3 regions of the Geodermatophilus sp. SYSU D00705 genome follow, and region 3 is predicted to be linked to each of the others. Evidence: predicted binding sites of a transcription regulator. Region 3 holds the regulator's gene; each other region holds the start of a gene.
The links. The regulator LexA, encoded in region 3, represses DNA repair genes until DNA is damaged. The targets are predictions, from matches to a motif close to TCGAACANNTGTTCGA.
Positions count from the first base shown of each region.

Region 1 (2,263 bases), on a different contig from region 3:
TCCCCAAGACGATCGACAACGACATCGACGGCACCGACCTGACCTTCGGGTTCGACACCGCGGTCAGCATCGCCACCGACCTCATCGACCGGCTGCACACCACTGCCGAGTCCCACCAGCGGGTGCTGCTGGTCGAGGTGATGGGCCGGCACGCCGGCTGGATCGCGCTGCACGCGGGCCTGGCGTCGGGGGCGCACGTCACGCTCGTGCCCGAGGAGCCCTTCGACGTCGCCGAGGTCGCGAAGATCGTCGAGGACCGCTTCGCGCGCGGGGACACCCACGTCATCGGCGTCGTCGCGGAGGGTGCCTCGCCGATCCCCGGCACGATGCTGGTGCGCGACGGCGGCGTCGACGAGTACGGGCACAAGCGGTTCACCGGCGTGGCGCAGCAGCTGGGCGACGAGCTCGAGCGGCGCACCGGCAAGGAGGTGCGCACCACCGTGCTCGGTCACGTGCAGCGCGGGGGCACCCCGACGTCGTTCGACCGGGTGCTGGCCACCCGCTTCGGCCTGCACGCGACGATCGCCGCGCACGAGGGCCGGCACGGGCAGATGGTCGCGCTGCGGGGCACCGAGATCGACCTGGTGCCGCTGGCTGACGCCGTGGCGAGGCTCAAGACGGTCACGCCGTCCCGGCTGGCCGAGATCGGCGCCTTCACCGGCTGACGCGGCGGCTGTCGCTGCCGTCGCCCGGTGCGGCGGGGTGCCGGCTCGCTGTCGGTTACAGCCGCTGTACCGAGCTCTGGATGGCTCCCGGTGCGCCTGGTGAGCTGCGCATCCTCCGTCCACAGCGGTTGCAGAGCGTCTTCGTTCGAACGTATGATCGAACGCATGGAGGACGTGGCGCTCTCCGGCACCCGCGGTGGTGTCGTGCGCCCCTCGCCGGCCGAGGGCCCTGTTCCGGCGGTGGGCTGGGCGGCCGGTCCGCTGGGGGTGGTGCAGGCCGCGGACCGGGAGATCGCCCGGCAGACGGCGCTGCGCGCGCGAGCGGTGGCGGAGTTCGCCGCGAGCCGGCCGGCCTCGGCCGACCGGGCGCAGGGTGAGCCGGGTGCGATGGCAGCCGGGCGGTGGGCGGCGCGACCCGAAGTGCTGCGGGCGGTGAGTGAGTGGGCGGCGCCGGAGCTGTCGATCGCGCTGGGCATCACCGCGCCGGCCGCGGAGGCGCTGCTGGAGCGGTCGCTGACCCTGGTGCACCGGCTGCCGGGCACGCTGGCTGCCCTGGAGACGGGGGTGCTGCACGCCGGGCACCTGTGGCACCTGCTCGACAAGGTCGCCCCGATCGAGGACGACGCCGTACGGGCGGAGGTGGAGGCCGAACTGCTGACCTGGGTGGGCGGCCGGTCGGTGACCACCCCGGCGCAGCTGGGCGACAAGGCCCGCCGGGTGGTGCTGGCCCGCGATGCCCGCGCGGCCGCCTGGCGGCTGGCCGCGGCGCTGCGCGACCGGGGCATCTCGCTGCGCCCGGAGCGGGCCGAGGGGATGGCCGCGCTCACCGTGGTGTGCACCATGCCCGAGGCGCAGGCGCTGCACCGGGCCCTGGGTGCGTGCGTCGACGCCCTCACCGCACCCGGCGACCGGCGCAGCCACGGGCAGAGGATGGTCGACTGCCTGCTCGACCTGGTGCTGCGCCCCGGCGAGTGCGATCTGCCGCCGGTGCAGGTGCTGCTGACGGTCGTCGCCTCGCTCGGCACGGTGCTCGGCGGGGACGCCCCCGGTGAGGTCGACGGCCAGGTCGTACCGGCGGAGGTGGTGCGCGCTCTGCTCCGCGGCCTCACCGGCCAGGACACCGGCACCGGCGCGCACACGGCGCAGCCGGCCACGACGGCGGAGCCGGCCGCGCCGGCAGCTGACGCCGTCGCCGAGCCGGACCTGCGGCCGTGGCAGGCCGTCGACCAGGACGAACTGGAGCGCTGGTGGGCCGAGATGGAACGCCGCGTGCTCGCCGAGGAACTGGCCGATCTCCCCGAGCCCGGCGACCCGATGCCGTACGACGCCCCGCTCGTGGAGGACGCCTGGCCGGATCTCGACGATCCCCTCGAGCCGGACGACCTCGAGGTCTTCGACGCCTGGGAGGAGTTCGGCGACCTCCCCGACGACCCGGCCGAACCGCAGACGCCCGAGACAGCACCACCGGCCACCGGGCAACACCAGCGTGGCGTCGGGTGGTGGGCGTCCGCCGACCGCGCCGTCGACGACGCCGGCGCCGCCGTGCACGCCGCCGCGCGGGCACTCGGTCATGCCCGGCGGATGGTGCGCACCGCCGA
Region 1 is NZ_JBJGYT010000011.1:68,877-71,139, reverse strand. It holds gene ACI78Q_RS11195 (ATP-dependent 6-phosphofructokinase) at 1-665, shown strand, start outside; gene ACI78Q_RS11190 (DUF222 domain-containing protein) at 831-2,263, shown strand, end outside.
Region 1: the regulator LexA is predicted to act here: its motif matches at 811-826, upstream of ACI78Q_RS11190 (DUF222 domain-containing protein).

Region 2 (2,263 bases), on a different contig from region 3:
CTTCGCCTACTACCGCGGCGCCGCACGGGTCATGGCCGCCGACCTCGCCGGCGCGCCCCGGTCCGGCTTGACGGTGCAGATGTGCGGCGACGCGCACGCGGCCAACTTCGGCCTGTACGGCTCGCCGGAGCGGCGGCTGGTGTTCGACGCGAACGACTTCGACGAGACCCTGCCGGGGCCGTTCGAGCACGACGTCAAGCGGCTGGTCGCCAGCCTGGAGATCGCCGGCCGGCACAACGGCCTGTCCCGCAAGCAGCGCAGGGGCCTCACCCTCGCCGCCGCGGCGCGCTACCGCACGGCCATGGCGGAGTTCGCGGGCGCCCGGGACATCGAGGTCTGGTACTCGCGGATCGACGCCGACGAGATGCGCACCGAGCTCGCTCCCCTGCTGGGACCAGCCGCGCGCAAGCGCCTGGACCGGGCGCTCGAGCGGGCGCGGACGCGGGACACCCTACAGGCGTTCGGCAAGCTGACCGAGGCGGTCGACGGAGGGCTGCGGATCAAGGCCGAGGCCCCGCTGCTCGTACCGCTGCGCGACATCGCCCCCGGAGCGGAGGGCGACAACCCGATCGAGACCTTCCAGACCCTGATCCGGCAGTACCGCGGCTCGCTGCAGTCCGACCGCCGCACCCTGCTGGAGCGCTACACCTTCGTCGACATGGCCCGCAAGGTCGTCGGCGTGGGCAGCGTGGGCACCCGCTGCTGGGTCGTCCTGCTGGTCGGCCGCGACGAGGACGACCCGCTGCTGCTGCAGATCAAGGAGGCCGGCCCCTCGGTCCACGCGGAGTTCGTGGGCCGCAGCCGGTACGTCAACCAGGGTCAGCGCGTGGTGGCCGGCCAGCGCCTCATGCAGCAGGCCAGCGACATCTTCCTCGGCTGGCAGCGGACCGCCGGTGTCGACGGGGTCGAGCGGGACTTCTACGTCCGGCAACTGCGGGACTGGAAGGGGTCGATCGAGATCGACGACCTGCGACCCCAGGGGCTGGAGATCTACGGCGGGCTGTGCGCCTGGTGCCTGGCCCGGGCGCACGCGCGCTCCGGCGACCGGATCGCGATCGCCGGGTACCTCGGCTCGTCGGCGGCCTTCGACACCGCGCTCGCGGACTACGCCGAGGCCTGTGCCGACGTCAACGAGGACGACCACCGCCAGCTGGCCGAGGCCGCCGCCGAGGGCCGCGTGCAGGCCCGCAGGGACATCTGACGGCGATCTGGCCGCGGGTCGGCACGTCGGACATGCGGACATGTCGGCGGAGGCCCTGCTCGGGTCTGAGCCGGGCATCACCCGGAACTGTCTTAGGTCGAACGTATGTTCGTTTCGTGATCTCGACGGCTGTGCGGCAGACCCCGTTGGAGGGCCGGCTGGTCGCGTGGCTGGGTGAGCGGCCGCTGCTGGGTGGGCGGTTGCCGGTGGCGGCGTTGACCCGGTCGCAGCGGGCCGCGGAGTTGCAGCGGGTGCAGCGGGCGCGGGCGATGTGCGCGGCGTACGAGGCGGAGCTGGTGCTGGGCCTGGCCGAGGACACCCCCGCCACCCTCGATCCGCCGCCGGGGACGCCGGGGGCGCGGACGGGGTCATGGGCGGCGGACGGGGAGTTGCCGGGGGTGTCGGAGTTCTTCACCCCGGAGCTGGCGGTGGTGCTCAACTGCGGTCGGGGCACCGCCGCGCACCTGGCGGCGCGGGCGTGGGTGTACCGGGGGCATCTGCCGGCGACGTGGGCGGCGCTGGCCGCCGGGGCGCTGGACGAGCCGCGCGCCAAGGTGCTGGCCGAGGTGCTGGAGCACACCGCCCCGGCGGTGGCCCGGTCGATCGAGGCCGAGCTGCTACCCGAGGCCGCCGGTCTGTCGCTGGGGCGGCTGCGGCGGCGGGCGCTGGCGCTGCTGCTGGCGCGTGACGCGGCTGCGGTGGACGCCCGCCGCGAGGACGCCCAGCGGCAGGCCGACGTGCGCGTCTTTCCCTCGCCGCTGGAGGGCATGTCCACGCTGGCCGCCGAGCTGCCCGCCGAGGCCTACGACCTGGTCGACCAGCTGGCCCGGACGGCCCGGGCCGACGGTGATCGGCGGCCGATCGAGTAGCTGCGGGCGGAGGTCTTCTCCGCCCTGCTGCGCCGCCCGGCCGACTCCGGACTGCCCGCCGTCACCGCGCGCGTGGTGATCACCGCCGCCCTGGCCGCGCTGGAGGGCAGCACGGCCACACCCGGCGCGGTCGACGGGCTGCCGATCACCGCCGGCCACGTCCGCGAGCTGCTGGCCCGCCTGGACGCCCTGG
Region 2 is NZ_JBJGYT010000006.1:24,347-26,609, forward strand. It holds gene ACI78Q_RS06660 (DUF2252 domain-containing protein) at 1-1,201, shown strand, start outside; gene ACI78Q_RS06665 (DUF222 domain-containing protein) at 1,318-2,070, shown strand; gene ACI78Q_RS06670 (HNH endonuclease signature motif containing protein) at 2,146-2,263, shown strand, end outside.
Region 2: the regulator LexA is predicted to act here: its motif matches at 1,299-1,314, upstream of ACI78Q_RS06665 (DUF222 domain-containing protein).

Region 3 (2,263 bases):
GTGCGCAGCGCGGCGGTGGACCCCTACGACCCCGAGGACCTCGCCCTCGCCGCCGACGGCACGGTCTGGCTGGCCGACACCGGCGACAACCAGGGCACCCGCGACACCGTGGCCCTGCTCGCGTTGCGGCCCGACGGCAGCACCGCGGTCTACCGGCTCAGCTATCCCGAGGGAGCCCGGGACGTCGAGGCGCTCCTGCTGGCTCCCGACGGCATGCCCTACCTCGTCTCCAAGGAGGTGCTGGGCGCGAGCAAGGTGTACCGCCCGGTGACCGCACTGGTCGAGTCGGGGACGGTGGCGCTCACCGAGGTGGGCGGCGTGGAGTTCACGCTCACCGGGACCACCGGTGGGCCGGTCGGCCGCGCAGGTCAGCTCATGGTCACCGGGGGAGCGGTGTCGGCCGACGGGAGCCACGTGGCGCTGCGGACGTACACCGACGCCTACGTGTGGCCCCTGTCGGGCTCCGACGTCGCCGGCGCCCTCGCGGGGGAGCCGGTGCGGATGGCGCTGCCCGACGCGCCCCAGGGGGAGGCGATCAGCTTCACCGCGGACGGCAGCGGGGTCCTCGTGGCGGGCGAGGGGGTGCCCGGCGACGTGACCGTCGTGCCGATCGCGGCCGAGCAGGCCGCCGGCGGTCCGGCTACGGCGTCGGAGTCGTCGAGCGGCCCCCTGCCGGGCCTGCTGACCGCCTCCGACGGCGGCATCCCGCTGGTGCCGGCCGCACTGGTCGCCGCCCTGGTGGCCACCGCTGTCGTGTGGGTGGGCGGGAAGCTGCGCCGCCGCACCTGAGCCGTATCCGGGGGCGCTCCACTGCGGCCGGGCAGACCGCGCGCGAGGACGGGGCACGGCTCCCGTGGGCCGGTCCGCCAGGACCGTCAGGCCCCGGCGGACCGAGGGATCACACCCGGCGCAGCACCGTGACGACGCGGCCGAGGATGGTGGCGTCGTCGCCGGGGATGGGCTCGTACGCCGGGTTGTGCGGCAGCAGCCACACGTGCCCGTCGCGGCGCTTGTAGGTCTTCACCGTCGCCTCGCCGTCGAGCATCGCGGCGACGATCTCGCCGTTCTCGGCGGTCGGCTGCTGGCGCACGACGACCCAGTCGCCGTCACAGATGGCCGCCTCCACCATCGAGTCACCGGCGACCTTGAGCATGAACAGTGTGCCCTCGCCGACCAGTTCGCGGGGCAGGGGGAACACGTCCTCCACCGCCTGCTCGGCCAGGACCGGGCCACCGGCGGCGATCCGCCCGACCAGCGGCACGTACGTCGGGGCCGGGGTCTCGTCGGACCCGGCGGCGGCCGGCTGCGGGACCTCCACGGCGGTGTCACCGGGCAGGCGGACGTCGAGAGCCCGGGGCCGGTTCGGGTCGCGGCGCAGCCAGCCCTTCTTCTGCAGCACGGTCAGCTGGTGGGCGACCGAGGAGGCGGAGGAGAGCCCGACGGCCTCACCGATCTCGCGCACCGAGGGCGGGTAGCCGCGGCGCTCGATGGAGTCGCGGATGACCTCGAGCACGCGCCGCTGACGCTGGGTCAGGCCGTCGCCGGCCTCGCCCCGGTCGGGGAACGTGCGCACGGCTGCCGTCCCGGTGGTCGCCGGCGGGGCCGGCGTCCTCCGGCGGCTCCCCGACGTCCCACTCTTCTCCGCCACCGTCGCCTCCTCGCCGGCTGCCCATGCAGCGCGTCTCGTCCTTCCGGACCGACCGTAGCGCGCCGGACGCGCCCGATCAAACACGTGTTCGAAGTGGGGGCGGGGTGGTGTGGCTTTCGTCGGAGCCATCCGGTAGACATCGAACAGACGTTCGGATCGAACACGCGTTCGACGGTCCGGGGCTCGGCGAGAGGAGTGGTCGTGACAGGCGTGCAGCGTGCGGTGCTGGAGTTCGACGACGCGGTTCAGGTGCCGTGGCGGCCCCGTCTGCGGGCCGTCCCGTCCCCCCGCGAGCCGGGCTCCCCGCGGCGGGCAGTCGTGTCCCCGGCCCCGTCGCGGGCCGGAACGGCGCGGCCGGCGACCGGGTCCCCGCGACCGGCCACGTCTGCTCGGCCGGCGAGCGGGTCGGCGCGACCAGCCGCACCGGCTCGGCCGGCGAGCGGGTCGGCGCGATCGGCCGTGGCCGGGGGCGTCCGGCCCCGCGCGGCGGGTACCGGCCGCCTGGGCGTGCCGGGGCCGGCGCGACCCGCGCCGACGGGCGTGACCCCGTCGCCGTCGAGTCGTCCGGTGCGGGGTGGGTGTGGCCGTGCGGAGCGGCCGGCGCGCACCGGTCTG
Region 3 is NZ_JBJGYT010000017.1:50,698-52,960, forward strand. It holds gene ACI78Q_RS14650 (hypothetical protein) at 1-789, shown strand, start outside; gene lexA (transcriptional repressor LexA) at 899-1,648, opposite strand.